Regions from separate parts of the Streptomyces sp. NBC_01304 genome, predicted to be linked through region 1. Evidence: riboswitches for the same ligand, from Rfam matches in the RefSeq annotation. Region 1 holds a riboswitch; the other holds the start of a gene.
The links. Region 1 has a riboswitch for cobalamin ahead of OG430_RS17925 (ribonucleoside-diphosphate reductase subunit alpha). Riboswitches for the same ligand answer to the same signal wherever they lie in the genome.
Positions count from the first base shown of each region.

Region 2: another riboswitch for cobalamin. It lies ahead of metE (5-methyltetrahydropteroyltriglutamate--homocysteine S-methyltransferase); the one in region 1 lies ahead of OG430_RS17925 (ribonucleoside-diphosphate reductase subunit alpha).

Region 1 covers NZ_CP109055.1:4,129,295-4,132,673, forward strand. Annotated here, with positions in the region: gene OG430_RS17925 (ribonucleoside-diphosphate reductase subunit alpha) at 1-1,499, opposite strand, end outside; cobalamin riboswitch at 1,642-1,803, opposite strand; gene OG430_RS17930 (hypothetical protein) at 1,889-2,110, opposite strand; gene OG430_RS17935 (GlxA family transcriptional regulator) at 2,204-3,169, shown strand; gene OG430_RS17940 (transglycosylase domain-containing protein) at 3,304-3,379, shown strand, end outside.
Region 2 covers NZ_CP109055.1:1,768,007-1,771,385, forward strand. Annotated here, with positions in the region: gene OG430_RS07795 (short-chain fatty acyl-CoA regulator family protein) at 1-1,161, opposite strand, end outside; cobalamin riboswitch at 1,273-1,491, shown strand; gene metE (5-methyltetrahydropteroyltriglutamate--homocysteine S-methyltransferase) at 1,655-3,379, shown strand, end outside.

The DNA of each region.
Region 1 (3,379 bases):
TAGAAGTTGATGTCGACGACCCGGTCGAGGAAGGTCACGGCGGTGCGTACCGTCGCGTCGAGCCGCTCCCAGTCGATGCCTTCGGGAGCCGAACCGTCCACGAACGCGCCGAGGTTGACGGAGCCCAGGTTGCAGACGGCCGTCTCCCCGTCGTCCGTCACCTCCAGGATCTCCGTGCAGAGGTTGGAGGAGTGGACCGTGTGGCCCGGCTCCGCCGTCTGGTTGGCCGTACGGTTCGAGGCGTCCTTGAAGGTCATCCAGCCGTTGCCGGTCTGCGCGAGGGTGCGCATCATGCGGCCGTACAAGTCCCGTGCGGGGATGGCCTTCTGGGCCAGTCCGGCCGCCTCGGCCTTCTTGTACGCGGCGTCGAACTCGTCGCCCCACAGGTCGACGAGGTCCGGCACGTCGGCCGGCGAGAACAGCGACCAGTCCTGGTCGGCGGCGACCCGGCGCATGAACTCGTCCGGGATCCAGTGCGCGAGGTTGAGGTTGTGCGTGCGCCGGGCGTCCTCGCCGGTGTTGTCGCGCAGCTCCAGGAATTCCTCGATGTCGGAGTGCCAGGTCTCCAGGTAGACCGCGGCCGCGCCCTTGCGCCGGCCGCCCTGGTTCACGGCGGCGACCGAGGCGTCGAGGGTCTTGAGGAACGGGACGATGCCGTTGGAGTGCCCGTTGGTGCCGCGGATCAGCGAACCCCGGGAGCGGATGCGGGAGTACGAGAGTCCGATGCCGCCCGCGTGCTTGGAGAGCCGCGCCACCTGGTGGTAGCGGTCGTAGATCGAGTCGAGCTCGTCCAGCGGGGAGTCGAGGAGGTAGCAGGACGACATCTGCGGGTGGCGCGTGCCGGAGTTGAAGAGCGTCGGCGAAGACGGCAGGTAGTCGAGGCGGCTCATCAGGCCGTACAGCGCGGCGACCTGGTCGACGGCGCGGTCCGACTCGTCCTCGGCGAGGCCGGAGGCGACGCGCAGCATGAAGTGCTGCGGCGTCTCGATGACCTTGCGGGTGATCGGGTGCCGCAGGAGGTAGCGCGAGTGCAGGGTGCGCAGGCCGAAGTAGCCGAAGCGGTCGTCGGCACCTTCGTCCAACGAGGCGGCGATGAGCGCGTCGAGCCGGGCGGTGTGGACCCAGACGAATTCGGCGGTGCGGTCCGCGATCAGGCCCTCGCGGTGGCCGAGCGAGACCGACTCGGTGAAGGTGCGCACGCCCTGGGACGCGGCTTCCTCGGCGATGGTGATCGTCAGGAGCCGGGCGGCGAGGCGGGCGTAGGCCGGGTCCTCGGAGATGAGGCCGGCGGCGGCCTCGGTGGCGAGCTCGCGCAGTTCGGCCTCGTCCGATGCGGCGTTGCGGCCGCGGAGGGCGCTGGCGGCCACCTTGCCGGGGTCCGTGTCGGGGAGGTCGGCGGTGAGGCTGGTCAGGGTCCGCAGCAGCGCGGTACCGGGGCCGTCTTCCGCTCGGGCCTGTTCGGCCTGCAATGAGACAGGGTCGACTGGCGCGATGGTCACGTGGAGCACTCCCTCGCTCGGCTCGGGGCCATCGCGGGGAGGAGGGGCACACGGGCGGTACGTACTGCCTCGGGCAGCGCACGGCGTCGCGTCCACCGGCCCATTCCGCGAGGCCCGGACGTCATCGGCACCCGGACCGGTCGGTACGGGTGCGCTGCCGGCAGGTGCTCGGACTGGGGAGTGCGGAGCTGCGGGGCCCGGGGGTGCACGACCCTCGGGGTTCACAGATACGCACATGTACACCGTTGCGGGACAGTTCCGGATTCGCACCGGATTCCCCTGCGGCGACAGCGAGCACGAGCATACATCTTGTGGCGGGGAGTTGAGGGCACACCCACATCTAGTGTCGGGGGCGTGCCCTCCTCGATGACGGCCGGCCGCACGCGGCCTCAGGCGGCAAGGTGCTCCGCACGGCGGCCGGCGCTCCGCAGGGGCACGGAGACGGGAGCGACGGGCTCGTGCGAGACGGCCGCCCGGCCCTGCTCGGCGGCGCGCAGCTCGCGGTCGATGCGGCGGTCGCGGGCGTGACCGACGAGGGAAGGGAGGGCCAGGAGGAGGAAGATCCCGGCGACGACGAGGAGTTCGGCTGCGGTGCTTGCGAATGTGTTCATGGCTCTACTTTCCCGCTCGGAGCCCCGCGGGGGCAGTGGCAGGACTGCCATACAACCTCGACATCCTGCCAACTCTGCGGCAGACTGCGGAGCATGCTGAAAAACGTGGTCGCAGTACTGCTCGACGGCGTGCATCCCTTCGAACTGGGCGTCGTCTGCGAGGTGTTCGGCCTCGACCGGAGCGATCAGGGGCTGCCCGTGTACGACTTCGCGGTGGCCTCCGCCGAGGGCCCGACCCTGAGCACCCACGCGGGGTTCACCATGACGGTCGCGCACGGCCTGGAGCGCCTGGAGGAGGCCGACCTCATCGCGGTCCCGGCCGGCGAGAACTTCGCGAAGCGGGCCTTCCCGGAGGAACTCCTCGACGCCCTGCGCCGGGCGGTCGACCGCGGGGCCCGCGTCCTCTCGGTCTGCAACGGCGTGTACGTCCTCGGCGCGGCCGGACTCCTGGACGGGCGGCGCTGCTCCTCGCACTGGCGGTACGCCAAGGAGCTGGCCATCGAGTACCCGCGGGCCCGGGTCGAGGCCGATGTGCTCTACGTCGAGGACGGCCCGGTCATCACGTCGGCCGGCACCGCGGCCGGCATCGACGCCTGTCTGCACATCGTCCGCCAGGAGCACGGCACTCAGGTGGCCAACGCCATCGCCCGGCGCATGGTCGTCCCCCCGCACCGCGACGGCGGGCAGGCGCAGTACGTCGAGCGGCCGGTGCCGATCTCGTCGTGCGACACCGTCGGTGACGTCCTGGTCTGGATGGAGCGCCACCTCGACGAGGAGGTCACGGTCGAGGAGCTCGCGATCCGTGCCCACATGTCGCCGCGTACCTTCGCCCGCCGCTTCCAGCAGGAGACCGGGACGACCCCGTACCGCTGGGTCCTGCGCCAACGCGTGCTGCTCGCACAGCAGTTGCTCGAGTCGACGGACGAGACGATCGACGCGATCGCGGGCCGCGCGGGCTTCGGCACGGCGGCGGCGCTGCGCCATCAGTTCCTGCGGACGCTGGGGACCACGCCGAATGCGTACCGGCGTACGTTCCAAGGGCCGACACGCGTCGCATGACCGAACTGAGGCCGACACACACCGCATGACCGAACCGGGACCGACACGCGCAGCATAAGTGGATCAAGCAGACACCCGGACAACCGGAACCGGAGCCTCGCCCTCTTCCTCGCCGGATCGAGGAGGTGGGAAGCATGGCGCAACGCAGCCATGCCCGTGCCGGCCGGCGCAAGCGGCGGATCGACTACCCGAGACGGGGCCGCACCGGAT
Region 2 (3,379 bases), 2.4 Mb from region 1:
GCCGCCCCGGTGGCGGGTGGCGGCGCGGGCCGTCCACAAGTACCGCTGGCCGTCCGGCATCGCGGCGACCTGGACGTGGATGCGGCCGGGGGCGGCGAACGCCTCGTAGACGTTCCACAGCGGGCAGGTGCCGCCGGCCCGGGAGAAGTGGAACGCGGTGGCCGACTGGCGTTTGGACATGTTGCCCGCCCGGTCGACCCGGACGAACGAGAAGGGGACACCACGCAGCCGGGGGCGTTGCAACGTGCTGAGGCGGTGGCAGATGGTCTCGTAGCCGAGACCGAAGTGGTCGGTCAGCCGCTCGATGTCGTAGCGGAACTCCTCCGCCGCCGCGTGGAAGCGGCGGTACGGGAGGATCAGGGCTGCGGCGAAGTAGTTGGCGATGCCGATGCGGGCCAGCGGCCAGGCGGCGGAGTCCGGCGCGAAGTCCTCGGAGGCGAGGGCGGAGAGTTCATCGGCGTACTCCAGGAGCGCCAGCTGCGTCGCCATCCGGAACGCCTGCTGGCCGGGGCGCAGCCGGGCGGAGAGGTTCAGGACCCCGGCCGCCGGGTCGTAGCGGTGCAGCAACTCGCCGCAGTCCGCGGCCAGTCGTACGCCGTGACGCTCGGTGAGACGTGCGGACAGGCTGCGCACCACCTCTCCCGGGCGGATGCCGGTCTCGGCGGCCAGCCGCTCCGCGGCGAGGTCCGTGTCGTGCAGATAGTTCTGGCGGCGGTAGAAGAACTCGCGTATCTCCTCGTGTGCGGAACGGGGTTGGGCCGTCGTACCCGGCCCCCGCCCCTCCGCGGCTTCGGTCAGCTGCTCGGCGAGGTGCTGGTTGCGGCGGCCCAGGTCCACCAGGAGCTGCGCCGCCGCAGGGGTGCGCGAGGCCAGCTCCGCGAGGTCGGTCGCCGACACCCGGCCCGCGGCGACCTCGCCGGTGAGGGCGTCCCGCAGGTCGGCCACGAGGCGGCTGGTGTCGCGCTCGGAGAAGAAGCCGGGGTCCACGCCGAACGTCTCCGTCAGGCGCAGCAGGACGGGCACGGTCAGCGGCCGCGAATCGTGCTCCATCTGGTTCAGATAGCTCGGGGAGATCGCGAGGACCCGGGCCAACTCGACCTGGCTCATGCGCCGTTCCTCGCGCAGCCGCCGCAACCGCGCTCCGGCGTACGTCTTGCTCACCCTTGGCTCCTGTCCGGTCACGATCGTCGGCACCGCGTCGCGATCGTAACCACGGGGCGGTTCGCCCCCTTCGGGAGGAGACCGCCATACCCGTACTCCAGCCGCATCCTCTAGGCTGGGTGCGCAGCTGGTTCGCCCCGTCCGCCAGGCGGGAGGCGTCGTAAGAGGGAACCCGGTGTAAATCCGGGACTGCCCCGCAGCGGTGAGCGGGAACGACCGCCGTCATACGCACTGGGCCCGGCCGGGTCTGGGAAGCGACGGCCAGTAGGTGTCCTCCTCTTGGAGGGCGTGCTCGCGAGTCCGAAGACCTGCCCGTTGCCCGCGCGCGATCCCTCGTGCGCGGACATCCCGGTGACCTCGTGGGCGGGTCGGCGTACATATCGGAGGAACACCGCGTCCGTAGTGCGCGTGCGGTCCGTCCGATGTGTCATCCCCCTTCGCGTCCGTGTCCCGTCGCCGGGATCTCAGGAGTCATCTCGCGAAGGAGATTTCCGTGACAGCGAAGTCCGCAGCCGCGGCGGCGCAGGCCACCGTGTACGGCTACCCCCGCCAGGGCGCGCAGCGCGAACTGAAGAAGGCCGTCGAGGGGTACTGGAAGGGCCGGATCGGCGCCGACGCCCTCAAGGAGATCGCCGAGGGCCTGCGCCGGGCGAACTGGCAGCAGTTGGCCGACGCGGGCGTGCACGAGGTGCCGACCGGCGACTTCTCCTACTACGACCACGTCCTGGACACCAGCGTCATGGTCGGCGCCGTCCCCGCCCGGCACCGCGCGGCCGTCGAAGCGGACACTCTCGACGGCTACTTCGCGATGGCCCGGGGCAACCAGGACGTGGCACCCCTTGAGATGACCAAGTGGTTCGACACCAACTACCACTATCTTGTGCCGGAGTTGGGGCCGGACACGGTCTTCGCGGCGGACTCCGCCAAGCAGGTGGCCGAGCTCAAGGAGGCCCTGGCGTTCGGCCACACCGCGCGCCCCGTCCTCGTCGGGCCCGTCACGTACCTGCTGCTCGCCAAGCCCGCCCCCGGCGTCGCGCCCGACTTCGAGCCGCTCACCCTGCTCGACCGGCTGCTCCCGGTGTACGCGGAGGTCCTGGCCGATCTGCGGGCGGCGGGCGCCGAGTGGGTGCAGCTGGACGAGCCGGCCCTGGTCCAGGACCGCACCCCGGCGGAACTGAACGCCACCGCCCGCGCCTACCGCGATCTGGGCGCCCTGCCCGACCGGCCGAAGCTCCTGGTCGCCTCCTATTTCGACCGGCTCGGCGAAGCGCTTCCCGTGCTCGCCAAGGCGCCGGTGGACGGGCTGGCGCTCGACTTCACCGGGGCCGCCGCCGCCAACCTGGACGATCTCGCCGCGGTCGGCGGGCTGCCGGGCAAGCGGCTCGTCGCGGGCGTCGTCGACGGCCGCAACGTCTGGATCAACGACTTCGAGAAGTCCCTGTCCGTTCTCGGCACCCTGCTCGGCCTCGCCGACCGGGTCGACGTGGCCGCCTCCTGCTCGCTGCTGCACGTGCCCCTCGACGCGGCCGCCGAGCGGGACATCGAGCCGCAGATCCTGCGCTGGCTGGCGTTCGCCCGGCAGAAGACGACGGAGATCGTCACCCTCGCCCGCGGCCTCGCCCGGGGCACCGGCGCCATCGCCGCCGAACTGGCCGCCAACCGGGCCGACCTGGCGTCCCGGGCCGGCTCCCCCATCACCCACGACCCGGCGGTGCGGGCCCGCGCCGCCGCGATCACCGACGCGGACGGCCGCCGCTCGGCGCCGTACGAGGCGCGGGCCGCCGCCCAGCGGGACCGCCTCGGGCTGCCGCTCCTGCCGACCACCACGATCGGCTCGTTCCCGCAGACCGCCGAGTTGCGCACGGCGCGCGCCGATCTGCGCGCGGGGCGCATCGGCGCGGCCGCGTACGAGGAGCGCATCGAGGCCGAGATCCAGGAGGTCCTCGCCTTCCAGGAGAAGGCCGGCATCGACGTCCTGGTGCACGGCGAGCCCGAACGCAACGACATGGTCCAGTACTTCGCGGAACAGCTGAGCGGCTACCTCGCCACCCAGCACGGCTGGGTCCAGTCGTACGGCACCCGCTATGTGCGGCCGCCGGTCCTCGCCGGGGACATCTCCCGCCCCGAGCCGATGACGGTGCGCTGGACGTCGTACGCCCAGTCGCTGACCGACCGGCCCGTCAAGGGCATGCTGACCGGTCCGGTGACCATGCTCGCC